One region of the Micromonospora sp. CPCC 205539 genome, then DNA from elsewhere that is predicted to be linked to it. Evidence: riboswitches for the same ligand, from Rfam matches in the RefSeq annotation. Region 1 holds a riboswitch; each other region holds the start of a gene.
What was found. A riboswitch is a leader RNA that binds a small molecule or an ion and turns the genes downstream of it on or off. The one in region 1 is predicted to bind cyclic di-AMP.
Positions count from the first base shown of each region.

Region 2: it holds a riboswitch for cyclic di-AMP, as region 1 does, so the genes downstream of both, V6V47_RS05350 (C40 family peptidase) here and V6V47_RS30045 (coiled-coil domain-containing protein) in region 1, are expected to answer to the same signal.
Region 3: it holds a riboswitch for cyclic di-AMP, as region 1 does, so the genes downstream of both, V6V47_RS13175 (coiled-coil domain-containing protein) here and V6V47_RS30045 (coiled-coil domain-containing protein) in region 1, are expected to answer to the same signal.
Region 4: it holds a riboswitch for cyclic di-AMP, as region 1 does, so the genes downstream of both, V6V47_RS12705 (C39 family peptidase) here and V6V47_RS30045 (coiled-coil domain-containing protein) in region 1, are expected to answer to the same signal.

Region 1 covers NZ_JBAKHW010000057.1:195-7,964, reverse strand. Annotated here, with positions in the region: gene V6V47_RS30070 (hypothetical protein) at 1-266, shown strand, start outside; gene V6V47_RS30065 (carbonic anhydrase) at 330-962, opposite strand; gene V6V47_RS30060 (alpha/beta fold hydrolase) at 1,113-2,057, shown strand; gene V6V47_RS30055 (HelD family protein) at 2,166-4,283, shown strand; gene V6V47_RS30050 (cation diffusion facilitator family transporter) at 4,389-5,306, shown strand; cyclic di-AMP (ydaO/yuaA leader) riboswitch at 5,428-5,559, shown strand; gene V6V47_RS30045 (coiled-coil domain-containing protein) at 5,565-6,629, shown strand; gene V6V47_RS30040 (hypothetical protein) at 6,748-7,473, shown strand.
Region 2 covers NZ_JBAKHW010000004.1:208,075-215,844, forward strand. Annotated here, with positions in the region: gene V6V47_RS05315 (hypothetical protein) at 42-236, shown strand; gene V6V47_RS05320 (dihydrofolate reductase family protein) at 265-714, shown strand; gene V6V47_RS05325 (VOC family protein) at 977-1,318, opposite strand; gene V6V47_RS05330 (hypothetical protein) at 1,730-1,951, shown strand; tRNA gene V6V47_RS05335 (tRNA-Gly) at 2,083-2,156, opposite strand; gene V6V47_RS05340 (pyridoxamine 5'-phosphate oxidase family protein) at 2,231-2,788, opposite strand; gene dcd (dCTP deaminase) at 2,889-3,467, shown strand; gene V6V47_RS05350 (C40 family peptidase) at 3,533-4,573, opposite strand; cyclic di-AMP (ydaO/yuaA leader) riboswitch at 4,586-4,721, opposite strand; gene V6V47_RS05355 (N-acetylmuramoyl-L-alanine amidase) at 4,956-6,938, shown strand; gene V6V47_RS05360 (C40 family peptidase) at 6,995-7,770, opposite strand, start outside.
Region 3 covers NZ_JBAKHW010000012.1:104,677-112,446, reverse strand. Annotated here, with positions in the region: gene V6V47_RS13180 (carbonic anhydrase) at 105-833, shown strand; gene V6V47_RS13175 (coiled-coil domain-containing protein) at 888-1,907, opposite strand; cyclic di-AMP (ydaO/yuaA leader) riboswitch at 1,912-2,042, opposite strand; gene V6V47_RS13170 (YibE/F family protein) at 2,209-3,561, opposite strand; gene V6V47_RS13165 (metal-sensitive transcriptional regulator) at 3,799-4,095, opposite strand; gene V6V47_RS13160 (heavy-metal-associated domain-containing protein) at 4,191-4,400, shown strand; gene V6V47_RS13155 (hypothetical protein) at 4,413-5,354, shown strand; gene V6V47_RS13150 (heavy metal translocating P-type ATPase) at 5,367-7,631, shown strand; gene V6V47_RS13145 (CsbD family protein) at 7,716-7,770, shown strand, end outside.
Region 4 covers NZ_JBAKHW010000011.1:186,088-193,857, reverse strand. Annotated here, with positions in the region: gene V6V47_RS12720 (acyltransferase family protein) at 61-1,368, shown strand; gene V6V47_RS12715 (hypothetical protein) at 1,460-1,915, shown strand; gene V6V47_RS12710 (hypothetical protein) at 2,050-2,820, shown strand; cyclic di-AMP (ydaO/yuaA leader) riboswitch at 3,107-3,248, shown strand; gene V6V47_RS12705 (C39 family peptidase) at 3,481-4,338, shown strand; gene V6V47_RS12700 (alpha/beta fold hydrolase) at 4,482-5,228, shown strand; gene V6V47_RS12695 (CDP-glycerol glycerophosphotransferase family protein) at 5,232-6,902, opposite strand; gene V6V47_RS12690 (bifunctional cytidylyltransferase/SDR family oxidoreductase) at 6,948-7,770, opposite strand, start outside.

The DNA of each region.
Region 1 (7,770 bases):
GCGCCCTCAGCGTGCTGGGCGAGTTCAAGTACCTCATCCCGCTCAACGGCGGCAAGCACGCCTACCTGCGGAACCTGACCAACGGCAAGACCGTGCACCTGCGCACCGACTCCGACGCCTTCGTCGAGGAGGTTCGGGTGCTGGCCGCCGCCGGGCACGCCGCCAAGATCCGGGCGGAGATCAACGGCCTCAACACCGCCCACCCGGGCGACGGCTGGGACGCGACCGAGAAGCGCCTGGTCGAGGCCGGTGTCTTCGAGGGCTGAGCCCTCTCCCACCGCGACACCTCGAACCGCCCGCCGGGACCTCCCGGCGGGCGGTTCCGCGTCTCAGGGGCCTTCGAGCAGGGCGACCTCGCCGGTGGCCAGGTCGTAGAGGCCGCCGACCACGTCCACCCGGCCGGCGGCGACCGGGCCGGCCAGCAGGTCGTCGGCGCGCAGCGTGTGCACCGTGCGCCGGACATGCCGACGGATCGCCAGCGGATGCACCGCCGGGTCGTCCACCCCCGCGTCGAGCACCGCCGGGGCGATCTCGTCCACCAGGTGGGCCAGCGAGCCGCCGGGACGCTCCCCGGTGCGCAGCGCGTCCACCGCGGCACCCACCGCGCCGCACCGCTCGTGGCCGAGCACGAGCACCAGCGGTACGCCGAGCTGGCCGACCACGTACTCGATCGAGCCGCAGACCGCCCGGTCGAGCACGTGACCGCCGGTACGGATCACGCAGATCGCGCCGAACGTCTGGTCGAAGATCGCCTCCAACGGCACCCGTGAGTCGATACAGCCCAGCACCACCGCGTACGGCTGCTGGTCGCCGGAAGCGGCCGCCGCGGCGGCCGTCACGTCATGCCCGTGCACCGGCTGCCCGCTGACGAAACGCCGGTTGCCGGTGAGCAGCTCGGCGAGCGCGGCTCTGGGCGTACCGCCGGCCAGCCGTCCCGGCGGCGGACCGGTCGGTGCCCCCATGCCATCCAGCTTGGCCCGGTCTCGGTGGCCACGGGTCGAGGTCGGGAATGTTCGCCACACCGCGATTGGCGTGGTCTCATCACGGGTAGCCGGTGTTACCGCCGGGTATCGGAGGTGCTGGTGGTGCCGGGCGGCCCTGGGGAGGTGGCGATGCCGGAGCGGTTCGAGGTCGGTCTGCCCGACGGCGTGCGGCTGCACGTCGAGACGACGGGCCCGGCGGACGCGCAGGTCACCGCCATTCTGCTGCACGGCTGGACGCTGGATGGGCGCAGCTGGCACCGGCAGCTCGACGCGCTCACCGAGGCGACCGGTGGCGCGGCACGGGTGGTCACCTACGACGCGCGGGGGCACGGCCGGTCCAGTTGCATGGCGCTGCCCACGGCCACCCTGACCCAGCTCGGCGACGACCTGGCCGCGGTGATCGACGCGGTGGCGCCGACCGGGCGGGTGGTCCTGGTCGGGCACTCGATGGGCGGCATGACGATCATGGAGTACGCGCACCGCCACCCCGCGCACTTCGCGGCCCGTGCCGCCGGGCTGGTCTTCGTCTCGACCACCGCCGAGGGGCACACGCACACCGTCTACGGGCTCTCGCCCCGGATCGCCCGGTTGATCCGGCTGGCCGAGACGACCGGTGCCGGCGTGCTGGCCCGATGTGGGTCGTGGCGTCCACCCCGGGCGCTGCTGCACGCGCTGCAACCGAGCATCCGGTGGATGCTCTTCGGCGACCGTTGCGAGCCGGCCGACATCCGACTGGTGACGTCGGCGGTGGCCCGGGCCTCGCTGCGTTCGATCGGCGGGTTCCGCGCCTCGTTCGGCACCCAGCACCGGCTGGACACCCTCGCCGAGCTGGCGCACCTGCCGGCGGCTGCCCTGGTCGGCGACCGGGACCGCCTGACCCCGCCGCCGTGCGCCGAATCGATCGCCGCAGTCCTGCCGGCGACAGAGTTGACCGTTTGCCCGGGTGCCGGGCACATGCTGATGATGGAACGCCCGGACGAGGTGAACGCCGCGCTGACCGGCGTCCTGCGCCGGGTGCTCGCCGCGCCGCCGCCCCGCCGGCGCGGCGCGACACCCGCCGGGGCGGGTGGCTGACCGCGTTCCCGCACCTCGGGCGCGGCGGGCCGGGCCGGGGGCCGTACCCTTCTGCGGTTGGCCCGCGCGGTTCGCGCCGCTTGCCGGCGACATTAGGAGGAGCGTGCGTTGACCGACCAGACCGCCCTGGCGCAGGAGATCGCTGTCGAGCAGCGGCACCTCGACCGGGTGTACGCCCGACTGGCCGAACTGCGGCAGTCGGCGGTTCGCGCCGAGAAGGACGGCTACCGGCTGGCCCGGGTGGGCACGTTCGGCGCGTTGGTCGAACGCGACGCGATGGTCTTCCACGCCGCGCAGCGGCGGCACACCCTCGACGCCGAGCACGAGGGGCTGGTCTTCGGCCGGCTGGACCTGCGGGACAAGCAGGTGTTGCACGTCGGCCGGCTGGGCATCCGCGACGAGGACGCCACGACGCTGGTCGTCGACTGGCGGGCGCCGGCCGCCGCCGCCTTCTACCAGGCCACCCCGGCCCAGCCGCAGGGCGTGGTGCGCCGCCGCACCATCCAGTCGCGCAACGAGCGGGTCACCCGGATCGAGGACGACCTGCTGGACCCGACCGCCACCCCGGAGGGGATGACGGTGGTCGGCGACGGCGCGCTGTTGGCCACCCTGTCCAAGGCCACCGGCCGGGGCATGCGCGACATCGTGGCGACCATCCAACGGGAGCAGGACGAGGCGATCCGCTCCCCCGGCTCCGGGGTGACGATCGTCGCGGGCGGGCCGGGCACCGGCAAGACCGCGGTGGCCCTGCACCGGGCCGCGTACCTGCTCTACTCCGACCGCAGCCGGTACGCCGGGGGCGGCATCCTGGTGGTCGGCCCGTCGTCGGTCTTCGTCGAGTACATCGGCTCGGTGCTGCCCTCGCTCGGTGAGGACACCGCGACCCTGCACTCGCTGGGCACCCTCTTCCCGGGGATGACCGCGACCCGCACCGACCCGCCCGAGGTGGCGTCGGTGAAGGGTTCGCTGCGGATGCGCCGGGTGCTGGAGCGGGCGGTCCAGGACGCGGTGCCGGGCGGCCCGGGTGAGCTGCGGTTGCTCTACCGGGGCACGCTGCTGCGGCTGGACCGGGCCGAGCTGGACGGGATCCGGAACCGCGCGCTGCCCCGGGGCGCCCGGCGCAACGAGGTGCGTCGGGCCGGCTTCGACGGCGTCTTCGCCGCGCTCTGGGCGCAGGCCCGTCGGCTGGGCATCACCCGGCTGCCGGAGCAGCGGGCCTTCGAGAGCGAGATCGCCGAGCGCCCAGAGTTCCAGGAGTTCCTCAAGGCGTGGTGGCCGCGGCTGCACCCGCGGCACGTGCTCGGCTGGCTGGCCCGACCGGAGCGGCTGCGTCGGTACGCGGGCGGGCTCCTCTCCAACGCGGAGATCCGGCTGCTGAGCGCTGCGTACCAGGATCTGGACGACATCGGGCTGACCATCGCCGACATCGCACTGCTGGACGAGTTGGACGCGCTGCTCGGCAAGCCGATGCGGCCGGCCCGGGCCAAGCGCGACCCGTTCCAGCTCGCCGGCGGGGTCCGCGAGCTCAGCACCCTCGGCGAGCGGCAGCGGGCGGCCCGGGCGGCGGCCCGGGAGCGACCGGAGGACTACCGGGAGTACGCGCACGTGGTGGTCGACGAGGCCCAGGACGTCTCGCCGATGCAGTGGCGCATGGTCGGCCGACGGGGTCGGTTGGCCTCCTGGACCGTGGTGGGCGATCCGGCGCAGACCGCGTGGACCGGTGACCCGGAGGAGCTGACCCGGGCCCAGGACCAGGCGTTGGGCCGACGCAAGCGGCACCAGTTCACGCTCACCACCAACTACCGCAACTCGGCGGAGATCTTCGCGGTGGCCGCGGCGGAGATCCGCCGGCTCTACCCGGACCTGTCGCTGCCGAGCGCCGTACGCTCCACCGGCGTCGACCCGGTCGAGCTGGTGGTGCCTGCCAGGGGCCTGGAGGCCGCGATCACCGAGGCCGCGGCCAGTCTGCTGGCCGAGGTGGAGGGCACGGTCGGGGTGATCACGCCGGTCCCCCGCCGCGACGAGGTCGCCGGTTGGCTCGGCGCGCTCGGCGCGCCGCGGCTGCAGGTGGTGACCAGCCTCGAGGCCAAGGGCATGGAGTACGACGGCGTGGTGCTGGTCGCCCCGAGCGAGATCCGGGCGGACCCCGGCGCCGGGGTGCGCACCCTCTATGTCGCGCTCTCCCGGGCCACCCAGCGGCTCACCACCATCGACCCGACGGGCTGACCCTGGGCAGTGAGCCTGTGCGGCACCCGCCGGCCGGACAGTTGCATACATTGCGATGTGAACATATATTTGACCGGGTCCCAGCCGACAGCGGAGGGTGGTCTCGTGGGCGCAGGTCATGACCACCACCACGGGTCGGTCGCCAACGCCGCGCACCAGCACCGGGGTCGGCTCTGGGCAGCATTCGGCCTGCTCGCCGCCCTGATGGTGGTCGAGGCGGTGGCCGCCTTCCACACCGGCTCACTGGCCCTGCTCTCCGACGCCGGGCACATGTTCACCGACGTCCTCGGCATCGCCATGGCGCTCGCCGCCATCACCGCCACCCGGCGGGCCACCGGCGACCCGCAACGCACCTTCGGGCTCTACCGGCTCGAGGTGCTCGCCGCGCTCGCCAACGCCGTCCTGCTCTCCGGCGTGGCGGTCTACGTGGTGGTCGAGGCGATCAGCCGGTTCGGCGACCCGCCCGAGGTGCTGGCCGGCCCGATGCTCGCGGTGGCCGTACTGGGCCTGCTCGCCAACCTGGTCGCCTTCGCCCTGCTCCGCGCGGGGGCCCGGGAGAGCATCAACCTCCGGGGCGCCTACCTGGAGGTGCTCGGCGACCTGCTCGGCTCGCTCGGCGTGATCGGCGCGGCGCTGCTCATCGAGGTCACCGACTGGTGGTGGGCCGACCCGCTGGTCGCGGTCGCCATCGGCGTCTTCATCCTGCCGCGCACCTGGCGGCTGGGCCGGGCCGCGGTCCGCATCCTGGTGCAGGCCGCCCCGGAACACCTCCAGGTGACCGCCGTGCACGACCGGCTGGCCGCGGTGCCCGGCGTGGTCGAGGTGCACGACCTGCACGTCTGGACGCTCACCTCCGGCATGGAGGTGGCCTCCGCACACCTGACCATGGCACCCGGCGCGGAAGTCGGCGCGGTGCTCACCGCGGCCCGCACCGCCCTGCACGACGATTTCCGGATCGAGCACGCGACGTTGCAGATCGAGCCCGGTGCCGCCCCCGGGGCGTGCGGCTCGATCGAGTGGTAGCCCTACTCGGCCCCCTTTTGGTCATCACGTCAACACCGTCCGTCACATTGGCTGCACGGGCCCCATCGGCACCGGTAGGCTCGGTTCCGGCCTCCACCCGGCGGCGCCCTCCCGGCGCCGGTGGTGGTCGCCGCCTAATCGCCCTAGCGGGCGAACCGGGGAACCATGTTCCTGGGGTGCATCCGCGTCAGCGGTAGGGATCTTCCGTCCCGAACCCGTCAGCTAACCCGGTCGGCGGCTGACGGAAGGACATGCGCAGTGGCACCAGCACGACCACCTGCCGCTCGATTGGCGGCCCTGATCGTCGCGATGTTCGCCCTCGGCGTCGCGCTCCCGGCCGGCACCGCCTCGGCCGCTCCCCCGACCAGCCTGCGGGTCGCCGCGGCACCCGACGACGACGTCGAGGGCGGCACCCCGGCGCTGCGAGCCCAGCTCGAGGCGGCCAGCAAGGGCTACCTGGACGCGAAGCGAGCCCTGGACAACTCCATCCAGCGGCAGCAGCAGCTCGCCGTCCAGCTCAAGACCACCGAGACCGAGCTGACCGAACGCGGTCGCAAGGTCGGCGAAATCGCCGGAGTCGCCTACCGTACGGGCCGGCTCGGCACGATCTCCGCGCTGCTCAACAGCAACACCCCGGAAGGCTTCATGGACCGGGCCGCCGCGCTGGAATCGGTCGCCGCCAACGAGGACCGGGTGCTGCGCGACCTGCTCGACACCAAGGACACGGCCGACCGCACCCGGGTCGCCCTGGACGGCGAGATCCGCGAGCAGCGCAAGCAGGTCACGGTGATGGCCAAGCGCAAGGAGCAGGCCGAACGGGCCCTGACGGTGGCCACCACCAAGCCGCAGGTCACCGCCGACACCAGCTCCAACCGGGGCACCTCGGCCGCCAACGCCACGGCCGCGCCGCGCAACTCCGACGGCTCGTGGCCATCGGAGTCGTGCAGCGTCAACGACCCCACTCCGGCCACCGGCTGTATCACCCCCCGCACCCTGCACGCGCTCAACCAGGCCAAGGCCGCAGGCTTCACCCGGTACGTCTCCTGCCACCGCAACGGCGGCTCAGGTGAGCACCCGAAGGGCCGGGCGTGCGACTTCGCCGCGCAGAAGTCCGGCTTCGGCGGCAACGCCACCGGTGGCGACAAGACGTACGGCAACAACCTGGCCGCCTACTTCATCCGCAACGCCGACCGGCTCGCCGTGCTCTACGTGATCTGGTACCGGCAGATCTGGCTGCCCAGCAGCGGGTGGAAGTCGTACAGCGGGGCGGGCAGCGACCCGTCCAGCGCCCACACCAACCACGTGCACCTGTCGGTGTACTGACCCCGTCCGGCCGGTGCCCCCGCGTGTCGGGGACACCGGCCGGGTACGTCAGCGGGCGTACCCCGATTGTCGCCAGCGGTCGGACGACTCGACCGGCCCCGGCGGGCAGGCTCGCGGTATGCCTCGGATCCCATCCACCGCCCGCAAGGCCCTGCTCACCCTGCACCTGATCACGTCGCTGGGCTGGCTCGGCGCCGACCTGGTGCTGCTCACGCTGGGCATCGCGGCGCAGCGGGGCGCCGACCCGGCCGTCGTCTATCCGGTCGCCGCGCTGATCGGGACGGTGCTGTTCGCGCCGCTGAGCGTGCTGGTCTGGCTGATCGGTGTGGCCAGTTCGCTGCTCACTCCGTGGGGGCTGCTGCGCTACCGCTGGGTGCTGGCGAAGCTGGTGATCACCACGGTGATGGTCGGACTGGTGCTGTTCCTCCTCACCCCGAACCTGCGGCACGCCGGGGCACTGGGCGCCGCTCTGCCCGCCCGGGACCGCGCCGACCTGGTGATCGCGCCCACCGTGTCGACCAGCCTGATGATCATCGCGACGGTCCTCTCCACGTACAAGCCATGGGGACGCCGTACGCCCACCGCCCGCGGCGCTGGTCGTCCTGGCGCTGGCCCTGGTCGTCCTGGCGCTGGCGCTGGCGCTGGCGCTGGCGCTGGCGCTGGTCGTCCTGGCGCTGGCGCTGGTCGTCCTGGCGCTGGCGCTGGTCGTCCTGGCGCTGGCGCTGGTCGTCCTGGCGCTGGCGCTGGTCGTCCTGGCGCTGGCGCTGGTCGTCCTGGCGCTGGCGCTGGTCGTCCTGGCGCTGGCGCTGGTCGTCCTGGCGCTGGCGCAACAACCAGGATGTAGTGGCCTCCTGGCGGATCGATGCCACTACATCCAGGTAGTTGCGCCTCATCACGCCAGCTGTCGTGAATGCTGGCGCAGATGCGGTCGCCGGAGGCACCGGCGCGGCGGTCCGGGCCTGGCAAGGCCTCCACCCCCGCTCCCCGCTCCCGCTCCCGCTCCCCGCTTTTCGAAGATCCGAGCAACTTCCGGGAACTTGCTGCCTCCGAGGCGCCGCAGGCAGCAGCATCCCTGAAGTTGCTCGGATCTTGACCCGGGCGAGCGCGCGTCGGTCCTGGGTGCGGCGGCGCGGCCGGCAAG
Region 2 (7,770 bases), on a different contig from region 1:
CGGGGGCACCAGCAGAGCCGATTCTTCGCTACCGTTCGGCCGTGGATCTCCAAGCGCGACGGACCGACATGGTGAGAACGTTCGGCACCCTCTCGCTGGTGGCGGGCTTCATCATCACGCTGCTCAGCCTCACGTCCGGCTACGAGGGGCTGAAACCGCACATCCTCGCCGCCTTCCTCATTCTGACCGGCCTCGGTCTGCGGATCGAGGCGGCGATCACGGACCGCAAGTTCTAGTCCTGAGCGGGCGAGCCCACCCGCACAGGTGTCGGTATCGGCGGACGGGTTCGACGCCGGTCCTCGGTTCAGCGGCGACGGCGACTGGATGGATTCGGCCGAGAGCGCCGGATTCCTCCGGGTCACCCGCTGGGCGACCGACGCGTTCGCGTGGCGCGAGCGGCAGGGCTTCGCCGGCGGGGAGCAGGACGCCAACTCGGAGGTGGTCGCCGAGTCGTTCGGGGCCGCTGGCGCGTACGTGATGGGTCGGCGGATGGCCGACGGCGGCGAGGTGCCCTGGGGTGAGGAGCCGCCGTTCCGCGCGCCGGTCTTCGTCGTCACCCATCGCGCCCCTGAGCCTCTGCTGCGCGGGGGTGGCACCAGCTTCACCTACGTCACCGACGGCGTGGAGAGCGCCGTCGAGCAGGCACGCGCCGCCGCCGGGGGCAAGGACGTCGCCGTGGCCGGAGGCGGCAGCCTGGTACGCCAGGTCCGCTGACCATGGGCGGTCGCGTGCAGGGGCGTTGCAAGCGCATTGCAGGCCCGGGGCGAGACGGTGGTCTGGGGCGGAGCGCCGCGATGGGGATGGCAGGCGCGCGCTCCGGCACGTCTCGGGCGGTCCGCATTCACAGGGCCGCCCGGGGCGGCGACGGCGAGGCTGCCGCGTCCAACCCGGCCATCCACCGAAGGAGATCCGTGAAGAGAACCATCCCTATCGCCCAGGTCGCGACCCTCGCCGCCGTCACGGGCACCTGCCGCGCCTACAGACGGGAGAGCACCAGCAGCCGGTTGCCGTCCGGGTCCCTGAGCCGGGCGGACCGCTCACCCCAGGGCTGGTCAGCCGGCTCCTCGGTGACTGATGCGCCACTCGCCCGCAGGGTCTCCACGGCCGCATCGCAGTCATTGGCGTAGACGCACAGCTCCCAGCGGTGTGCCAGGGGCTGGCTACCGGCTTCCGGGTCGGCGGCCAGGCCCAATTCGCTGTTGCCCAGCCGGAGTGCCACGAACTCCGGAGCGCCCTCAGCCGGGAATCGGTAGATCAGCTCGAAGCCGAGGACGTCCTGATAGAACGCGATCAGCCGTGGCAGGTCGGGCGTAGTCACGATGGGAAAGGCTTCGGTGAACACGGCACCACCTCCAGAAACAAGCTCTGTCGAATAGGTGGCCTACGTTGTCCGTCATGGGACCGTCAACCCCGGAGGACGAATCAACTATCTATTACCGACGGGTACGGCCTCGACGCACTGCCCACACCCCACCAACGATCGCCACCACCGTTGGCAGGAGGCAGCAGAGCGTCAGGACGAACAGATGCCATGGCTTGATTGCTCCCATGGCCGCGACAGTAGGCACCATCGACAAGCGGAACGACCTCCGCGACGCTGCGGTCCCAGCGTGGAGCGGTCACTGGGTCACCGAGAAACCGGTGTGGTGACTGCCCGCAAGTCTCCGTGGCACCTTGTCCTCCGTGCTTGACCTGCGGGTGCCTTGGCGGCGTCTGCGACTGTGCCGGCATGGACAACAGATTTCGCCGGCTACCGCCGAGGATCAAACCGCTGTACGAGACACACGACGTCATTCCTCCGCCACCCTTGTCCGAGGTGAACGAGGCGAGTTGGTTGACGCCGGCCGGCGAGGTCGCCGGGTTCGAGCAGCTGGCCTCTGCGGTCGCGCGCAATTCCGAGCGGACCGGCTCCACGATCGGGCAGCAACGACGACGGGTCGAATGCTGGTGATGATCTATATCGTGCTCGGGCTGGGAATCATCGCTGGAGGGGTCATCCTGAGCGTCCGTTGTGCCCGAACGCCCTGGATGAAGAATGAGTGAAGCCCAGCTCGGGAACGTGTCCTGACCTGGGCTTCAACCTGGAGCGGGTGACGGGAATCGAACCCGCACTGTCAGCTTGGGAAGCTGATGTTCTGCCATTGAACTACACCCGCAAGCGGCACCACTGTACCTGAGTCACCGAACCCATGCACCCAGGCACCCCGCTCGTCGGGTCGAAGGGCCGCGGTCAGGCAGCCGAGCGCTGGATGTCACGGCTGCGGCGGGTTGGGCGGCTCCTGGGGACGGCTGCCGGCTCGGCCGCCGCGGGCGGAGCCTGCGGGTCGAGCCAGACCTGCACGGCAGGCCCGCCCGCCGCACCGCCGGGGACACCGGTGGCGTGCTGCTCGCGGCGGGCCAGCATCGCCACGTCGACGGTGAACTCGAACAGCCTCCAATCGACCTGCGGCGCCGCCCGGACGCTCTGCGCGAGCCGGGCCACTCGGGCCGGGTCGGTCACCGGCCGGGCGCGCCCGGCCACGTACGCCTCGTCGTCGCTGTCCTCCGGGAGGAAGGAGTGCAGAGCGTAACGGCCGTCGCGTTCGAGGTCACGGCGCTTCGGTGAGTCGATGATGAAGCAAAAGAGCCCCTCGTCGGTGATGACCGGGGAGACCGGATGCACCCGGGGCCCGCCGTCGGCGCGGACCGTGGCCAGGTAGCCGAAGCCCGGCCCGTACTGCTGGAGGAGAACGCGGATCCCGTCGGCGAGGCGGGGCTCGTCGGCGGCGAAATCGGACCAGGAAGCCATGCCGGTATTCTATCGAACAAATGTACGAGCAGCGACCTCGACGCGCTGGTCACCCGCCACCCGATCCGGCCATTTCGGCCAACGCGGCTATGGTGGTCCGATGCTGCTCTCCGACCGTGACCTGGTCTCCGAAATCAAGGCCGGCACGCTGGGCCTGGAGCCGTTCGAGCCCACCCTGGTCCAACCTTCCAGCATCGACGTACGGCTGGATCGGCTCTTCCGGGTCTTCAACAACCATCTCTACACCCACATCGACCCGGCGATGCAGCAGGACGACCTGACCTCGGCGGTCGAGGTGCCCGACGGCGAGCCGTTCGTGCTGCACCCGGGGGAGTTCGTGCTCGCCTCGACGCTGGAGGTGATCTCGCTCGGTGACCAGCTCGCCGGCCGCCTGGAGGGCAAGTCGAGCCTGGGTCGGCTCGGCCTGCTCACCCACTCCACCGCCGGCTTCATCGACCCGGGCTTCTCCGGGCACGTGACGCTGGAGCTCTCCAACGTGGCGAACCTGCCGATCACCCTCTGGCCGGGTATGAAGATCGGGCAGCTCTGCATCTTCCGGCTCTCCTCGCCGGCCGAGCACCCGTACGGCTCGGTGGTCTACGGGTCGCGCTACCAGGGGCAGCGCGGGCCGACGCCGAGCCGCGCCTGGCAACACTGGCGCACCTGGCCGACCCGCTGATCCCGACGAACTGACGACGAGGGCCCGCCGCGACGAATCGCGACGGGCCCTCTGCTTGTCGTGGATCAGCCTGGACGGCCGTAGCTGTGGATCGGGCCGTCGTCGACCCTCTTCATCTTGACCGGTTGACCGGCCTGCGAGGCGTGCACCACCCAGCCGTCGCCGACGTACATGCCGACGTGGTGGATGTCGCTGTAGTAGAAGACCAGGTCACCGGGCCGAAGGTCGCCCTTGCTGACGTTCTTGGTCACCCGGCTCTGCTGGGCGGCGTTGTGCGGCAGGGACACGCCGGCCTTCTTCCAGGCGGCCAGCATGAGCCCCGAGCAGTCGTACGAGTTGGGGCCTTCGGCGCCCCACACGTAGGGCTTGCCGATCTGCGCGCACGCGAACTTGACCGCCACTCCGGCGGCGCCGCCGGGGTAGCTGGCCGGGCACGGCGCGGGGCGCAGCGGGCCGCCGCCGCCATTGCCGTAGACCTTGAGCCGCAGCTTCTGCAGCCGGTCGATCTCCTCGTTGATCTGCTTTTTCTTCGCCGCGAGCTGGGCCTCGGTCCGGGTCAGCTGGACCACCATCTCGTCCAGCGGGGCCTTCTGCTGGGCGAGCTGGTCGCGCAGGTCGGCGACCTCGCGTACGTCCTGCTGCTGATTGTGGGCGAACCGGTCGAGCATCTCGAGCTGCCCGACCACCTCGCTGGGCGAGCGGCTGCCGAGCACGGCGTTGACGGTGGAGACGTTCTCACCCTTGTAGGCGCGGACGGCCAGGGCGCTGACCTTGTCCATCGCAGCGTCGACCTGGCGCTCCAGCGGGGCGATCCGGGCGGCCAGGGCGTCGGCCTGCTTGCGCTTGACGGCCAGGTCGGTCCGGGTGGCGTTGTGCCGTTCGATGATCGGCTCGAGCTTGTTCCAGTCGGCGTCGATCTGGCGCTCGATCTCGGCGACGGACGGGTCTGCGTGGGCCGCCGTGGCGCTGCCGGTCAGAACGACGGCGACGCCGACCAGTGCGGCGAGGGCGGTGGTGAATCGGGACCAGCGTGGGCGCGGCACAGTCGTCGTCGGGCCGGCTGATGCCGACCACTCGGACGACGGCTGCGGGGCATGGTGGGCCACCGGGTTCCGTACTCCTTCTTCCTGACCGCCTACCGGGTTAGCTGACGGGTTCGGGCGGGAAGTGGGCGCCCTACCGCAGTGGATGCGGATTCACCCCGAGGGACCTGGGTCCCCGGTTCGCTCGAAAGCGACTCGGCGGTGTCGGTCCGTTACCGCCCGGGGTGGGCGGACCTGCTACCGGGCCGACAAATGACCAGAGTAGAGACGCCCGTTACCGCTTCGCAACCCGTGCCGCCGTGACACTCCGTACCGATTGCGCGGGGTCACCGTCCGTACGCGAAGGTTTTCTTCTCAAGACTTCGATAAATGGAAAGGTATTGACGCGGACTCCCGGACGGCGCGATGGTGACCTCACCTGCACTCGCCGAATATAGGGGGTTCGATGCAAGGTCCAGACCTGACGGCCGGCCGGCGCGCACTGCTCGCCGCCGCCGTGGTCGCCGCCGCGACCGCGGTACCGCTCTCCGCCGGCCCGGCCGCCGCCGCACCCACCGCCGACCGTCAGCAGCAGTACGTCGCGGCGGCAGCGGAGTACGGCGTGCCGACGGACGTGCTGCTCGGCGTCTCCTACCTGGAGTCGCGCTGGGACAGCAACGACGGCACACCGAGCACCGGTGCCGGCTACGGCCCGATGCACCTGACCGACGCCCGGCACGTGACCGCCCTGCCCGGGACCGGACACCACGACGCCGGCACCGAAGACCCGCGGGGCGACGACTCCCGCTCGGCGGTGGCGCTCGCACCCCGGCCGGCCGAGGATCCCGCACCGCCTGCCGCCGCGTTGCAGACCGTGGACGCGGCCGCCGCCCTGACCGGCGCCGCCCCCGAGTCGCTACGCACCGACGCCGACGTCAACATCCGGGGCGGGGCGGCGCTGCTGGCCTCGTACCAGAGGGAGTTGGGCGCACCGGTCGGCGCCGGCACCGACCCAGCCACCTGGTACGGCGCGGTGGCCCGCTACGCCGGCGCGGACAGCGCCGACGCCGCGGCGGCCTTCGCCGACGAGGTCTTCACCACCATCGGGGCCGGCGAGTCGCGGGTGACCGACGACGGTCAGCGGATCACGCTGCCGCCCCGGGCCGTCCAGCCGGAGCGTTCCTGGCTGGATCGGCTGGGGCTGCGCCGGCTCGCCCGACCGGACGGGCTGGAATGCCCCACCACCATCTCCTGCGAGTGGATCCCGGCGCCCTACGCGGCGTTCGGCGACGGGGACTACGGCAACCACGACCTCTCCGACCGGCCCTCCCGGCAGAAGATCGAGTACATCGTCATCCACGACACCGAGGGCAGCTACGCGACGACCTTGAAACTCGTCCAGGACCCCACCTACGTGAGCTGGCACTACACGCTGCGCTCGGTGGACGGGCACATTGCCCAGCACGTGAAGACGAAGGACGTCGCCTGGCACGCCGGCAACTGGTTCGTCAACTCCAAAGCGGTCGGGCTGGAGCACGAGGGCTTCGCCGCGCAGGGCACCTGGTACACGGAGGCGATGTACCGGACCTCGGCGAAGCTGGTGCGACACCTGGCGCTGCGGTTGGGCGTCCCGCTGGACCGTCAGCACATCATCGGTCACGACAACGTGCCCGGCACCATCGCCGCGAACGTCCGCGGGATGCACTGGGACACCGGCCCGTACTGGGACTGGACGCACTACTTCGAGCTGCTGCACGCGCCCCGGCTGGACACCGGCACCCCGGCCACCGGGCTGGTCCGGATCGACCCGGACTTCGCCACCAACCAGCCGGCGTTCACCGGCTGCGTCACCGCTGGAGTGCCGTGCCCGCCGCGCGGCTCGTCCGCGGTGATCCTGCGTAGTGCGCCGTCGGCGGATGCTCCTCTGGTCAACGACATCGCGCTGCGCCCGGACGGCACCCCGAACACGATGGCCGTGTCGGATCACGGTGCCCGTGCCTCCGCCGGCCAGACGTACGCCCTCGCCGGGAGGCAGGGTGACTGGACGGCGATCTGGTACCTCGGGCAGAAGGCCTGGTTCCACAACCCGTCGTCCGCGCCGACGGCGAGCTGGACCCTGGGCGTGGTGGCCACCCCGAAGCCCGGGCGCGCCACCATCCCCGTGTACGGGCGGGCCTACCCGGAGCAGGCGGCGTACCCGGCAGGCGTGCCCTACCAGACGATCTCGCCACTCCAGTACACCCTGGCCGCCGGGCAGCGGTACGCCGTCGGCGCGGTGCTCGCCGGCGAGTACTACCGGGCCAGCACGTTCGACGGCTCCTCGCCGGGCGACTGGACGGTGATCCGCGGGCAGAACCGTTATGTGCAGATCCAGTTCGGCCACCGGATCATGTACGTCGACCTCGCCGACGTGCAGCTCCTGCCGTCCCCGGTGGGCGCACCTCGCTGAGAACCACGACGGCCCCCGGTCGCTGACCGGGGGCCGTCGTCGTGCGTGGGGGTGGATCAGCCGGGTCTGCGGAACCCGGCGACCGGCATGTTGTCGATGCTCGCCACCTGCACCGGTTTGCCGGCGCGGGGCGCGTGCACCATCTTGCCATTGCCCAGGTACAGGCCGACATGGTGCAGGTCGCTGAAGAAGAAGACCAGGTCACCGGGGCGGGCATCGGCCCGCGCAATGGCCTTGCCCTCGTGCCACTGGTCACCCGTGTGGTGGGTGAGGCTGATCCCGGCCGACTTGTAGGCGTACTGGGTCAGACCCGAGCAGTCGAACGAGTTCGGACCGGTGGCGCCCCAGACGTACGGATCGCCGACCTGCTGGCAGGCGGTCTTGATCGCCTTCTGGGCGGCGGTGCTGGTCACACCGTTGATGGTCGGGCAGCCCTCGGTCTTGATCGTCGTCTTCGGCAGGGAAGCCTCGAGCCGCTTGATCTCGACGTCGATCTGCTTCTTCTTGGCCGCCAGGTCGTTCTGCTGCCTGGTCTGGGTGACGATCAGCGTGTCCAGCTTCTGCTTCTCGCCGTCGTACTTGGCACGCGCGGCCAGCACGCCCTCGATCTCCTTGCGCTCCAGAGAGGCCAGCCGATCGAGGACGGTGAGCTGCTCGGTGAGCGTGTCCGGCTTGGCGCTGACCAGCAGCGCGCCGATGTCCTGCGAGGGCCCGGACATGTAGTAACGGGAGGCGAGGTCACCGACCCGGTTCAGCGCCAGCTCGCTCTGCAGCGCCAGGGGCTCGATCTTCTTCTGCAGGTCGCCGGATTTCTTCCGGTTGACCTTCAGCT
Region 3 (7,770 bases), on a different contig from region 1:
ACGCATCTTGCGGTGCGTGTGACCGTGGAGCCGGGTCAGCGCCCGCCGCCGACCCAGTTGACCATGCGGCTGAGCAGGCCAAACGTAACGAGACGAGGTGCGGGATGAGTCTTCCCGGTACGCCCGACGGTCAGCCAGGTCCGCAGCGCACCACCGACTCCGTGTCGGTGCCGGCCAATCCGGCCCGCGCGTACGCCGAGCTGGCCGCCGGCAACCAGCGCTTCGTCAGCGGCGCCCCGCACCACCCCAACCAGGACGCCGGGCACCGGGCAGCGGTGGCCGACGGACAGCACCCGTTCGCGGTGATCGTCGGCTGCTCCGACTCCCGACTGGCTGCCGAGATCATCTTCGACCGCGGTCTGGGTGACCTGTTCGTGGTCCGCACGGCCGGGCACACCGCCGGCCCCGAGGTGCTGGGCAGCGTCGAGTACGCGGTGACCGTGCTCGGCACCCCGCTGGTGGTGGTGCTCGGCCACGATTCGTGCGGCGCCGTGCAGGCTGCCCGGGAGTCCGACGCCACCGGCACCATGCCCCCCGGGCATCTCCGTGCGGTGGTCGACGCCGTACTGCCCAGCCTGCGGCGGGCCGCCGCCGAGGGGGTGGACGACATCGACGGCATCGTCGACGTCCACATCGCGCAGACCGTCGAGACGCTGCTCGGTCAGTCGCCCGTGCTGGCCGCCGAGGTGGCGCAGGGGCGCTGTGCCGTGGTGGGGGTGTCGTACCGGCTCGCCGCTGGCGTGGTGCGCCCGGTGACCGCCGTACCGGCCGGTGCCGCTCCGCTCGACGTACTGACCGGTTCCACCGACCCGGCCGCGCACGCCGCCGCCTGACGCGGCGAGGGCCGCCCCGCGCGAAGCGGGACGGCCCTCGACGGAGCGTGCGGGTCAGAGCAGCGACATGTGTACGTGGTCGGTGTGGTTCGACGGTCCGCTGTACGACTTCCAGCCGGTCGCCGGGAACCAGATCTGTCGGTTCCAGATCACGTAGTAGATGCCGAGTCGATCGGCGTTGCGGATGAGGAACGCGGCGACGTTGTTGCCGTACATCCGGGTGTCGTCGTTGTGCCACGGGGCGAAGCCGCTCTTCTGCAGCGACCAGTCGCAGGCGCGGCCCTTCGGGTGCTCCCACGGCCCGCCGGAGCGGTAGCAGCCGACGAACCGGTTGAAGCCGGCCCGTTTGACCTCCTTGTACGCGTGCAGCGTGCGGGGAGTGACGCAGCCGGAGGTGGTCGGGTCCTTCTCGCTGCACGACTCGGACTTCCAGTCCCCGTCGGCGGTGCGGCCCGGGCCGATCTTGGCGACCGGCGAGGTGGCCGACACCAGACCGCCGGTGAAGCCCTTGCCGCCGACCAGCGAGAGCGCCTTGTCCGCTTCGTACTTCTGCTTGGCCATCACGGCGGCCTGCTTCTGCTGCTCGCGGACCTCCGTGTCGAGGGCCAGCTTGGCCTGCTCGGCGCGCTGCTTGACGGTGTTGACCTCGGAGAGCTTCTTCTCGTTGACCATGTTCATCTCGTCGAGCACCGCGGCGCGCTGGACGAACGAGTCAGGGGCGTCGCTCTCCAGCAGCATCGCGAGGGCGCCGATCCGGCCCGTCCGGTACGACTGGGCGGCGATCTGCCCGACCTGTGGGGCCAACGCGGCCAGGTCGGCGTTGGCGCGCGCCACCTCCTGGCCCAGCTCCACCTGCCTGCGCTTGGACTTGTCGAGCTTGGACTTGGCCGCCGAGTATTCGCGGTTGGTCTTCTCGATGACGTCGGTGAGCAGTTGGGGCTCGCCGTCCTCCTCGTGCCCGGACGGCGTCGGAGTCGCCGGGGCGGCGTGCGCCGGGAGGGGGCCGACGAGCACGGTCAATGCGGCGATCACGGCCACCACGGGTGTCGACCAGCGGCGTAGGGGTGCCGTCACAGTGTTCCCTTCCGTCGACCGCCGACCGGGTTAGCTGACGGGTTCGGGGCGGAAGTGGCCCCTACCGCTGACGCGGATTCACCCCACGTGCCTGGGTCCCCGGCTCGCCGTGCGGCGATTGGGCGGTGGCACCGCAGGCGCCGCTTCGCGCCTTCGGCGGTGACCGGCAGTGAGGTTACCCGAGAGTCCTTCGCCTGAGCTACGTCCAGATGCCGACTAAAAGCGTCATTTCGCCATGGCGCTGCGTGACCAGTGACGCGGTTCTCAGGGCGAATGCCCCACCTCGTCACACTGAGGAGTGTCACCATGCCGTCTCCGTGCTCCTGTCCGGGTCTGGCCACGCGTCGATGGCGGTGGCGGGGGGTGTGGACCGGGCCGGGTCGGACCGACCCGCGCGCGGTGAACTCAGTGCGGCCAGTGCCTCCGCCCGGGACGGCCCGGCGGGGGCCTCGACCGTCGGCGTGTCGCCGGGCCGGCCGGCAGCGGCCACCACCGCGGCCAGCCCGGTGGTCAGCGGGACGGCAGCGATCAGGCCGAGCGTGGCCACGATGCTGCGGACGATCTCCTGCGCGAGGAACTCGCTGGTCAGGATCTGCGCGACCGGCCGCGAATCGGCGGTGAGCAGGAGCAGTAGCGGCAGCGAGGCGCCGGCGTACGCCAGCACGATGGTGTTGACCGTGGAGGCGATGTGCGCCCGGCCGACCCGGGTGGCTGCCCGGTAGAGCTGGAGCCGGGTCAGCCCGGGGTTGGCGTTCGCCAGCTCGGTGACGGTGGCCGCCTGGGTGACTGTCACGTCGTCGAGCACACCGAGCGAGCCGATGATGATCCCGGCGAGAAGTAGGCCGTGCAGGTCGACGTTGGCCTGGAACATCGACAGCGTGGTGGCGTCCTCGCTGCCGAAGCCGGTGAGGTGGGTGGCCGCGGTGGCGACGGTGCCGAGGACGCCCGTCAGCACGAGGCTGCCCAGGGTGCCGAGCACCGCGACCGAGGTCTGCGCGGTGACGCCGTGCGTCAGGTACAGCACCACGAACATGATCAGGGCGGCCCCGACCACCGCCACCAGCAGGGGCGACCGACCGGCGGCGATACCCGGCAGCACGAAGGTGAGCAGGATGGCGAAGCTGGCGGCCAGACCGCCCAGCGCGGCCAGGCCCCGCCAGCGGCCGAACGCGACGATCGCGGCCGCGAAGACCACCGCCAGCCACACCAGCGGCGTACCGCGCTGATGCTCGGCGATGTGCCAGGTGCTGGCGGTGGGATCGGTCGGATCGGTCAGCTCGACCAGGATGACGTCGTCGCCGGCTTCGATTCGCGGGGCGCCGGGGCCGTCCGGCACCGGCGTGTCGACCTGCTGGCCGGCCGCCGGCCCGTCGTCCACCCGGACGGTGATCGTGCCGCACGGCCCGGCTCCGGCGCCCGGGGTGCCCTCGGTGCCCGGTGGTGTCGGTGGGCAGGGCACGGTGACCACCCGGACGGCCGTGCCGTGGTGGCGCGGCACGTCGGCGCCGCCGTCGCTCGGTGCCGCGCCACCTCGTGGCCAGAGCACCACGGCGGCGAGCACGGTGGCGATGAAGAGGGGCACCACCGTTGCGACGAGGATCCGCCGGACCCCGGGTGGGGCGGGCGGAGCGGTACGGCCATGGTCGGAACCCAATGCGTGACTCCCAACGATCCAGTGCGGGGTACGTGCCGGCAGGCCGGTCGGTTCACCGCCGTCGCGGGAATGCGGCGAAGGTTGCGGCAGATCGCTGGTCGGCGACCTGCCGCTGACGGACGGTGAGTGCCCGGCCTGGTCGTCGCCGCCCGACCGGGCAGGTGGATTTGGGGGCCATCGTGGGAAATGCTAACCAGCCCGACCCGGGGACGCAGGTCGTGGCGGAGTGTCGTGCTGTCAGCCGCGCTTCATCAGCCGGCCGACGGCCGCCATCATCTCGGAGGCCATCTCGTCGGCCCGGCCCTCGGCCGCACCCTCATGCATGCAGTGCCGGGCGTGCCCGTCGAGCAGCCCCAGGGCGACCTTGTCGAGAGCGGCCTGGATCGCGGAGATCTGGGTGAGCACGTCGATGCAGTAGCGGTCCTCGTCGACCATCTTCTCGATGCCCCGGACCTGGCCCTCGACACGGCGCAGGCGCGCGAGCAACTGGTCCTTGCTGGCGGTGTACCCGCGGATCGGCGTGGGAGTGGTCATGCCGATCAGAATAACCTACCCCTGGGGGGTATGGTAACGTTCTCGCAGTACCCCTAGGGGGTATGGGTTCCGAGACGGTTAAGGGAGACAGGCCGATGGTCGACACGACGTACCAGGTGCAGGGCATGACCTGCGGGCACTGCGTCAGCTCCGTCAGCGCCGAGGTGCGCGCCATCCCCGGGGTGCACGACGTCCAGGTCGACCTGGCCGCCGGCCGGGTCACCGTCAGCAGCGACCAGCCACTGGATGCCGAGCTCGTCCGGGCCGCCGTCGACGAGGCCGGCTACGACCTCATCGACGACTGATCGGGGCCCGCCATGAACACGGTGACCAGACTGGGCGGCTTCGCCCTCGGTCTCGCGGCGGTCTTCGGCGCGGCGTACGGGATGGGCCGGGTGGTCGATCCCGTGACCCCGTCCGCCGACAACCGGCACGACACCGCAGCGCACGGTGAGCGCGACGATTCCGTCGACCGGATCCCCGGTGGTCTGCTGGTCTCCGAGGGCGGCTACACCCTCGAACCGGTCGCCGCCCCGGCCGGCGAGTTCGCCTTCCGGATCGGGGGTCCGTCCGGCCAGCCGGTGACCCGGTTCGACGTGGCGCACGACAAGCAGATGCACCTCATCGTCGCCCGGCGGGACCTCTCCGGCTTTCGCCACGTGCACCCCGACCTGAGCCCGGACGGCACCTGGCGGGTCACCTCCCCGCTGGCCGGTCCCGGGCAGTGGCGGGCGTTCGCCGACTTCACCCCCACCGGGGGTCGACCGCTGACCCTCGGCGTGGACGTGGCCGTGCCCGGCGCGTTGACCGAGCGGCCACTGCCCGCCCCGGCGACCAGCACCACCGTCGACGGTTACACGGTCACCCTGGCGGGCGCGCCGGAGCCCGGCCGCACCTCTCCGCTCACGTTCACCGTGACCCGGGCCGGGCGGCCGGTCACCGACCTGGAGCCCTACCTGGGCGCGTACGGGCACCTGGTGGCGCTGCGCCGGGGTGACCTCGCGTACCTGCATGTGCACCCGGACGGGACACCCGGCGACGGGCGGACCAGGCCCGGCCCGGCCGTCACCTTCCTCGCCGAGGTGCCGTCGGCCGGCAGCTACCGGCTCTACCTCGACTTCCGGCACGACGGTTCGGTGCACACCGCCGAGTTCACCGTCGTTGCCGGCACCACGCCGGCCGGCGCCGACCCGACCCCGGGCGCTCCCGCACCGAGCGGCAGCGCCGACCACGGCGCCCCCGGGCACGGGCACAACTGACGGGACGCGACGATGACCACCACCAGCAACAGGCCACTGCCCGAGGCGCCGAATCGCATCGAGTTGGCGATCGGTGGGATGACCTGTGCCGCCTGCGCGGCCCGGGTCGAGAAGAAGCTGAACCGGATGGACGGGGTGAGCGCGACCGTCAACTACGCCACCGAGAAGGCCACCGTCCGGTACGCCGACGACGTCACCCCGGACGACCTGATCGACACCGTGCAGAAGACCGGTTACTCGGCGGTGCTGCCGGCCCCGCCGGCCGCCGTCGGGCCGGCCGCGCAGCCGGTGGACGAGCTGCGTGGTCCGCGTACCCGGCTCTGGGTCTCGGCGGCACTCAGCGTGCCGGTGGTCCTGCTGGCCATGGTGCCGGCCTGGCAGTTCGACTACTGGCAGTGGCTGTCGCTGACCCTGGCCGCGCCGGTGGTGGTCTGGGGCGGGCTGCCGTTCCACCGTGCCGCCTGGGTCAACCTGCGGCACGGCGCGGCGACCATGGACACGTTGGTCTCGCTCGGCACCCTGGCCGCGTTCGGCTGGTCGCTCTGGGCGCTCTTCCTCGGCGACGCCGGCACGCCCGGCATGACGCACCCGTTCCGCTTGGCCATCAGCCGCACCGACGGCGTCGGCAACATCTACCTGGAGGCGGCCGCCGGGGTGACCGTGTTCCTTTTGGCCGGCCGCTACTTCGAGGCCCGATCGAAGCGGACCGCCGGCGCAGCCCTGCGCGCCCTGCTCGACCTCGGCGCCAAGGATGTGGCGGTGCTGCGCGACGGGGTGGAGACCCGCATCCCGGTGGACCGACTCGCCGTCGGTGACCGGTTCGTGGTCCGCCCCGGGGAAAAGATCGCCACCGACGGGGTGGTCGACGAGGGCACCTCCGCCGTCGACGCCAGCATGCTCACCGGCGAGTCGGTGCCGGTCGAGGTCGGTCCCGGTGACGCTGTGGTCGGCGCCACGATCAACACGGCCGGCCGGCTGGTCGTCACGGCCACCCGGGTCGGCGCGGACACCCAGCTCGCTCGGATGGCCGAGCTGGTCGAGCAGGCGCAGAGCGGCAAGGCGGCCGTGCAGCGGTTGGCCGACCGGATCTCCGGTGTCTTCGTGCCGATCGTCATCACGCTGGCCGTGGGCACTCTCGGCTGGTGGCTCGGCACCGGTGCCGGGCCGACCGCCGCGTTCACCGCCGCGGTGGCCGTGCTGATCATCGCCTGCCCCTGCGCGTTGGGTCTGGCTACGCCGACCGCGCTGCTGGTGGGCACCGGTCGGGGCGCGCAGCTCGGTGTGCTGATCAAGGGGCCGGAGGTGTTGGAGTCGACCCGGCGGGTGGACACGGTGGTGCTGGACAAGACCGGCACCGTGACGACCGGCCGGATGACAGTGGTGGACGTGGTGCCGGCGGCCGGGGAGGAGCACGCAGAGCTGCTCCGGCTCGCCGGCGCGGTGGAGGCCGCCTCCGAGCACCCGATCGCCCGGGCGGTCGCTGCCGCGGCGGCCGAGGCCGGGGCGCTGCCCCCGGTGAGCGGCTTCGCCAACCTTGAAGGGCTGGGCGTGACCGCCACCGTCGACGGGCGGGCCGTGCTGGTCGGTCGGCCCCACCTGCTGCGCGAGCGCGGACTCGACGTACCGCCGGAGGTTGCGCGGGCGGTGACCGACGCGGAGGCCGCCGGGCGGACGGCGATCCTCGCCGGCTGGGACGGGCGGGCCCGAGGCATGCTCGCGGTCGCCGACGTGGTCCGGCCGACCAGCCGGGCCGCCGTGACCCGGCTGCGTGCCCTGGGGCTCACCCCGATCCTGCTGACCGGGGACAACGCCACCGTGGCCCAGGCGGTGGCGGCCGAGGTGGGTGTGACCGAGGTGATCGCCGAGGTGCTGCCTACCGGCAAGGTCGACGTGGTCAAGCGGCTCCAGGCCGAGGGCCGGTCGGTGGCGGTGGTCGGCGACGGGGTCAACGACGCCCCGGCGCTCGCCCAGGCCGACCTGGGCCTGGCCATGGGCACCGGCACCGACGTGGCGATCGAGGCGTCCGACCTCACCCTCGTCCGAGGTGACCTGAACGCCGCGGTGGACGCCATCCGGCTGTCCCGGCGCACGCTCGGCATCATCCGGGGCAACCTGTTCTGGGCCTTCGGGTACAACGTCGCGGCCCTGCCGCTGGCCGCCGCCGGGCTGCTCAACCCTATGATCGCCGGCGCCACGATGGCCTTCTCCTCGGTCTTCGTGGTGGCCAACAGTCTGCGGCTGCGCCGGTTCCGCTCGGTCGGCGACGACGTTGTGTGACGGACGGCTCTCGTCGAGATGATTGGGCCGCCGGCGGCGGGGGTATTGCTGATGGCGTAGCGACGCTCGCAATGGAGGTTGGCAATGGGTATCGACGACAAGATCAACAACGCCACCGAGGACGCGGCCGGCAAGCTCA
Region 4 (7,770 bases), on a different contig from region 1:
ACGCCGCGCCGAGGAGGAGACGCACGTGCTGGTGACCCTGCGGAGCGTACGGACCCCAGCATGACGAGCGCCGGCGCCGCGTCGACTGCCCCGTCCGCTCCGGCCGCCGCCCCGGCCCGGCTGCCCTCGCTGACCGGGTTGCGCTGGATCGCCGCGTTGCTGGTCTTCGGCTTCCACGCCGGCACCATGCGGATCATCGCCGAGCCGGACTACAAGGCCGTGGTCGACGGGTTCTTCACCCTCGGTCTGTCCGGGGTGCAGTTCTTCTTCATCCTCAGCGGCTTCGTGCTGGTCTGGTCGGCCCGCCCCGGCGGGTCCCGGCGGACCTTCTGGCGGCGACGGGTCGCCAAGATCTACCCCAATCATCTGGTGCTCTGGGGGGCCGCGCTGCTGGTCGCCTGGTGGTTCGCCGACCCGGTCCTGCCGGCTGTCGCGCTGGAGAACCTGCTGCTGCTGCAGGCGTGGGACCCCCGGCCGGGCTGGTTCTACAGCATCAACACGGTCAGCTGGTCACTGTCCTGTGAGTTCTTCTTCTACCTCTGCCTGCCGTTGGCCCTGCCGCTGCTGCGTCGGGCCCGGCCGGCGCTGCTCTGGGCGCTGATCATCGCGCTGCCGCTGCTGATCCTCGCCCTCTGGCCCGCCCAGAATCTGGTGCCCGAGCCCAGCCGCTGGTGGTTCACCCAGGTCTTCCCGCCGGTGCGCTCGCTGGAGTTCTGGCTGGGCGCGGTGGCCGCCGAGCTGATGCTCCGTGGCCGGTGGCGGGGCCCGAACCTGCCCGTCGCCAGCGTGATCTTCGTGGCCGCCTGGGTGGGCGCGCACTGGATCCGCGCCGAGCTGTGGACCACTCTGCTCGCGGTGGTGTACCTGCTGGTCATCACCGCGGCGGCGGACGCCGACGTGCGGGGCCTCCGGTCACCGTGGCGTTCCCGGCCGCTGGTCTGGCTCGGTGAGGTGTCCTTCGCCTTCTACCTGGTGCACGTGCTGGTGATGACGACCGTGCTGCGCTGGACCGGCGACTGGGGGACCGGCTTCGGCGGCTGGCACGGCCCGGCGGTGGTGCTCGGCTTCCTGCTGGTGACCCTGCTCCTCGCCGGGCTGCTGCACCGCTACGTCGAGACTCCGATGATGCGCCGGCTTGCCTCGCGCCGCCGGGCCCGCCCGGCCGTCGTCCCCCGGCAGCGCACCAGCGGCACCGAAGCCAGCGAGGCCGCTGACGCCGGCCAGGTCGGTAACGCCAGCCAGGTCGGCGAAGCCAACCAGTTCGGTAACGCCAGCCAGGTCGGCGAAGCCAGCCAGGCCGGTCAGGCCAGCCCGGCCGGCGAGGCGGTTCACATCGACGAGCGTTCGACGTACGCCGACTCGCGCTGACGCCGTCCACCCTGGTCAGCGCCCTCGGCGCGGCGTAAGCGACACGCCCGACGCCGATGCGCCCGATCGGCGGCGGCGGTAGCGTGATGACGTGCTTACGGTCGCGCTCACCTGTCCCCTGTGGTGGGTGGCGCGCTGGGCCAGCCGGGTGCTGACCAGCCTCGCCGTCGTCGCCGCCCTCGCGCTCGGCGCGGGCACGTCCCCTGCGGTGGCGGTCGCGCCACCAGCGCCGGCCGCCGCGCCGTTGCCGTTCACCGCCGCGCCGCTGGCGGGGCAGGTCGTCGTGCCGACGGCGGTGACCGCCGGGCCGCTCGCCGCGTCGTGCCGGCCCGCTTCGGTGAGTGGTGCCGGGCGGGTGGCCCCGGTCGTCGCCGAGGGATCCAGCCCGGCGTGGTCGGCCGACCCGCAACCGGTGCCCGTCGGCGGCCAGGGTGCGGTATTCGCCGGTTCGGCCGGCCCGCTGTCGGGGTGCGGGGCTGACCCGGATCGACTACCCCCGGCCGATGGCCCGGCCAGCAGGGCACCGCGGGCCCCACCCGGGCGCTGAGTCCCCGGCCCGAGCGTCCCACCGCCACACCTGTCGATCCATCAACTCCGTACCCACCGCTCGCGTGGCCCGCGCAAGGGCCCGGGCGGCCGGTGCGGCTCCCCATCGCATCGCTCATTCCCCGAGGTGTCGACATGGAGACCGCCGTCTTCTACCAGTTCCTGATCGAGGTGCCGCAGGCCGCCGTCATCTGGTCGGCCCTTTTCCTGCTGGCGATGACCGTCCTCGTCGTGCTGGTCGCCCGCAACGATCAGGACCAGCCGGCGGCCGATCCGCCCCCGCCGGCGCCGACCGCTCGGGAGTTGGCTGCCGCCGAGGCTGTCGATCTGAGCAGGTACGCCGAGGAGGTGGCCGTCGCCGCGGCCGGCGCCGCGCAGACCGCTCGCCGACGGCGGGCCGACTGGCTGGCCGCGCAGGAGGCGGTGGAGGCGGCGTGGGCCGGGTACGACGAGGCGGACACCGCCGCGCGCCGGGTCGCCGGTGCTGGCGCGCTACCCACCCCACGTACCCCGCGCACCCCCTTCGAGTACGCCGCCCGGGAGCGCTTTCTGCACCACGCGGCGGTGACGGCGCACTGGCGCGGTGAGCTGTCCATGGGCCAGCTCGGCGACGTGTTCGGGCAGCGGCACGGCTGGGACCCCCGTCGGCACCCGGTCGAGCAGGAGGTGCAGCTGCACCGGGCGATCCGGGACGGTCGGCGGGCCGACTACCAGGCCGCCGCCGGGCGGGAACGGACAGCCTGGCGGGACGCGGAGCTGGCCGCCGAGGCCGCCCGCGCCCTCGCGGAGGAGGCGTACGCGGCGGCAACCCGGCTGCGGCCCGACCCGGTTCCGGCCCGTCGCACGGTGTCCGCGGCGTTCCGGCCGGCAGTCGTGACGCGCTGGCGTCCGGCCCGCGTGGGCTGATTTCGCCGTTTGGTGGGTGAGCCCCGTCACACTGGCCAGGAATCGGGCGTGCGGCACGATCGGCCGGATTGTGCCCGTGAATTCGTCGGCATTGTTGACAACCTGTCCGGTTGTCGCCCGCAGGTGCCGCCGTAACCGCTTGTCCCATCGAGTCGCGTCAGTGGTAATACGCGCAGAAATTGTCGCGCCCCTTGAGGTTTACGCAGGTGAACCGCGCTTGGCAGGGCGTGAAGTGGCCAGTAGTGTCGGCTCGTCCGGTGCGGTAACCGATCGCAAGAGGCGACGCCGCGCCGACCCGCTCAATCGTGATCTACGAACCGGGGACCCACCAGTAAGTCCGGGGTGAATCCGCGAGCCACGGCCCGCGGTAGGGCGATCTTCCCGCCCGAATCCGTCAGCTAACCCGGTAGGCGGTGTCGGAAGGAGTTCCATTTCCGTGCAGCACCTCACCACCCCTCGGTTGTTCCCCCGCCTCCACGGCGTCGTGGTACCCCCGCTCATTCGTCCGGTGACGGTGAGCTGACCCCCGGGTCACCACCCTTCCCGCCCGGCCGCGCCGGGCGTACCCCTGAGCGGTTCACCATCCGCGGACCACGGTCCGCGCGCTGGCGCCTGCCCGGATACCGGCTCGGCCCCGGTGTGCCGCTCTCCCCCTGAACCGTGGAGGATCCCGTGAAGCACACCCTGAAGCGTCAGCTCCGCCGCCTCACCACTGAGCGTCCGTACCAGATCGTCGCCGCCTCTGCCGCGGCCCTCGCGCTCGCGACCACGACCGGCGCCCTGCTCGCCGGCACCGACGACGCGCCCGCCGCCGGCAAGCACACCGCGACCACGGTCGCCGAGATGCGCAGCGGCACGGTCACCTCCGGCAGCGACGCGCTCGTCATTCCCCCTTCGGCCAGCACGTCGCCGACCGCTGCGGCCCCGACCACCAGCGCCGCGTCGCCGGCCGCCAAGGCCAAGGCCAAGAGCAACCCGGACCTGACCCGTAAGCCGCAGCCGCCGAAGCCGCCCGCGACCAAGGTGCTCGACTACGACTACCAGGCGCAGATCACGTACTACAACTGCGGCCCGGCGGCCACCCGTAACGCGCTCAGCGCCACCGGCATCGACCGTACGCAGGACGAGCTGGGCGCCGAGCTGGGCACCACCGAGATGGGCACCAACTCGGCCGAGGACACCACCCGGGTGCTCAACGCCGAGGTGAAGGGCTCCCCGTACAAGACCCGGATGTTCCCGACCGCGCCGAGCCGGACGCAGATCGACCGCCTCCAGGCCGACGTGGTCGCGGCGATCACCGACCACCGTGGCGTGGTGGCCAACATCGTCGGCGACGCCACCGACACCGACGGCAACTGGCACTCCTACGGCGGCGGCCACTACATCGCCGTGGTCGGCTACAAGGACAGCGGCCGGACCGTGCGGATCGCCGACTCGGCGAACGCGGCTGACCCGGCGTACTGGATCAGCACCATCGACCTGGCCAACTGGATCACCAGCCGGGGTTACTCCGCCTGACCTGGGCGCGTAACGGCTGCGGGCGCCGTCCCCCACGAGGGGACGGCGCCCGCGGCGTCTGGACTCCACAATGGTGGATCTTTCTGCGGCATCGGCGGCGGCGACTCTCGTACCAGGGGCGGAAACCGTGGGAGACTGCGGCCGTGGTAGATGAATCGGGTGACCGCCCTGGCCGTCGGCCGGTCCTGCTGCTGCTGCACGGAATGGGGACGACCGGGGATGTCTGGCTGCCCTGGGCGTCGCTGCTCGAGCAGCACTGGCCCGGGCGGTGGCTCGTTCCGGACCTCGCGGGGCACGGCTGGTCGGCCCCGCTGTCGTCGTACTCCTTCGACGGGTTCGCTCAGCGGGTCGCCAACGGCCTCGCCGCCGACGACCGGATCGTCGTCCTCGGCCACTCGCTGGGCGGGGTGGTCGCTCTTGCCCTGGCCGCCCGCGCCGCGGGGACGCCGGTGGACGCGGTGGTCGGGCTCGGCATCAAGGCGGTCTGGTCACCCGCCGAGCTGACCCACGCCGCCGAGCTCGCCGCCCGCCCGGTGAGCTGGTTCGCCAACCGCACCGAGGCGGCTCGTCGCTACCTGCGGGTCGCCGGGCTCGCCGGCCTGGTCTCGCCGGACGACCCGATGGTGGACGCCGGCCTGCGTCAGGTCGACGGCCGGTGGCGGCTGGCGATGGACCCGGCCGCGTTCGCCGTGGGCGAGCCCGACCTCGCCGCGCTGCTGGCGGCGACCGACGTGCCCGTCGTGCTGGCGCGGGGCGAACTCGATCCGATGGTCACCGACGCGCAGCTCAAGGAGTTCGGCGTACCGGTCGCCACGCTGCCCGGGCTCGGCCACAACGCGCACGTGGAGGACCCGGCGGCCGTGCTCGCGCTGCTCGACCCGTACCGCTGAGCGCTACACCGGTGCGGAGGTGGCCAGGGTCCTGGTCGGCTCCAGCTCCCGACGGGCGGCGTCCAGGAACGCTTCGGCGTACGACTCGGCCGGGAAGTCACCGAGGTAGCGGCGGCGGGTGGCCCAACGCGCCTCGGCCACCGGATCGGTGTCCAGCAGCGCGGTCAGCACCTCGTCCACGTTGGACATGTCCCGGCGCAGCACGTAGCCCGACCCGGCCAGCGGGAAGCGTTCCACGAACCGGTCACCCTCGTCGCCCATGTCGGTGACCGCGTACGGCTTGCCCGAGTAGAGGTAGTCCGAGATGACGCCGGACACGTCGGAGACCAGCGCGTCCGAGCGGTTGACGCACTCGGTCAGGGTCAGCTCCCGGGCCGCCGCGCCCACCACGTGCTGTCGCCCGGTGCGGGCCCGGTCGGCGACCAGCAGCTCGGTCAACCGGCCCAGCTGCCGGGCCGAGGCCGGATTCTGCGTGGTGTACGGGTGGGCGCGCAGGGTCACCGTGGCCCCGCGCTCCAGCAGTCGCCGCAGCAGCCGCTCGGCCACCGGCAGCGAGCAGTAGTCGGCGTCGGCGTGGTGCCCGGTCCAGGTCGGCGTGTAGAGCACGGTCGGGTGCGCCAGCCCCCGCGTCGGCTCCGAGCGCACCTCGATCGACTCGACCTGCGGGCGGCCCACCACGACGAACTTCTCCGCCGGGATCCGCACGCCGGCCCGGGCGTACCGGTCGATGGCGGCCGGACCGGCCACGAAGATCCGGTCGAAGATCCCCGACACCGGGTTGGCGCTCGGTGCCTTGTCGCTGTCACCGTGGTGCAACTGCACGTGGGCGAGCTGGGTGAACCGGATGCAGTGGCTGTTCTTCGCCCCGTGGTTGACGTAGAACGCCGCCCGCAGGCTCGGCACCAGCACGTCGTCCATCGTCCGCAGGGTCGGGCAGTAGACCACCGGGGCGTCGGTGGCCGCGGCGATCGACGCCAGGAACTCCGGCTCGCGGAGCACGACCACGAACGGACGGCCGATCCGCTTCAGGTACGGCAGCCACATGGTGACCTGGTACTCCGAGCCGGGCGGCGCGGAGAAGTAGAGCAGGAACTCCGGCTGGTGCCGGCGCAGCGCCTGGGCCACCGCGCCACCGCCCGCGGTCGGCCGGAACCGCCGCCGGGCCAGGTCCAGGGCGACCGCCCCGGCGCCGGCGGCGACCAGCAGGCTGGCGGCCAGCGCCACGGCGGCGGGCAGGACCAGCGCGGCGGTCAGCGCGATCGCCGCGAGCAGCCCGAGCAGGGCGGTGCCGAGTTGGTCGGCGACGAGCGGCGTCCAGGCCCGCACCGGCAGGTTGGCCGCCCGGATCTCCAGGTTGCCGGCGGTACGCAGCGGCCCGACCAGCAGCACCAGCCCCAGCAGGACCAGCGCGGTGGCGACCAGCGCCAGGTCGAGCCCGTCGTCCAGCCGTCGGGCGTACCCGACCAGGACCGCGGCGGCGACCAGCGCCGTCTCCACGACGAGGTCCGCACCCGGCCGGACCCGCCGCTCGGCGGCAGCCGCGGCCAGCGCGGCGACGGCCAGCGCCAGCCCCCATCCGGTGGCGCCGGTCAGCGCCACCACGACGAAGGCCAGCACGGCCAGTCCGGCGCTCAGGCACCGGGCGGCCAGCTTCCGGACCAGGTCACCACGCATGTCGCTCCGTTCGCCGCCGTCGTCGGTGTCGCGTCGCCGTCGGCGTCAGTTCGCGGAGGCCGCGCCGGCCGGCGATCCGACCCGACCCGACCCGGACTGCGCCGGCACGCTCGGCGCGGGTGCGTCACCCGGCGCCCGGCGGACGTCGATGACCTGACCGGTCAGGTCGGACACCAGCACGTCCAGCGACGACTGGGCGACGGCGTCCGCGGCGAGCAGGGTGTGCTCCGGCTCCTCGCCGAAAGCCTTGGTACGCATCGGCGTCGCGGTCCGCTCGGGGTTGATGCAGTTGACCCGGACGCCGACCTCGGCCCACTCGTCGGCCAGCGCCTGGGTGAGGTTGACCAGGGCGGCCTTGGTGGCCGAGTAGAGCGCGTAGCGGGCCCGCCCCCGGGTGTAGGAGCTGGAGGTGTAGAGCAGCAGTTGGCCCTTGGTCTGCTGCAGGTACGGCAGGGACTGCCGGGCGATGGTCACCGGGCCGACGAAGTTGACCTGGAGCAGCCGGTCCATGGTCGCCTCGTCCATCTCAACGAGCGCGCCCTTCTCCAGGATCCCGGCGGTGACCACGACGTGGTCGATCCGGCCGGTGGCCTCGAACGCGGCCTTCAGGGCGGCCTCGACGTCCTCGGCCTTCTCCACGTGGGTGCCCGTGGTGGAGCGGCTGACCGGGAAGACCTGGGCGCCGTAGCGCCGGGCCAGCTCGGTCAGCTCGTGGCCGATGCCGTAGCTGCCGCCGAACACCACGATGGTGCGGCCGGTCAGCTCCTCGGTGTAGCTGCGGTGGTCGGTCAGCCGGGGCGCCTGCGCCGCGGCGAGCTGGAAGAGCTTGTCCGCCAGGTGCACGTCGACCGGGTGCGTGACCTTGATG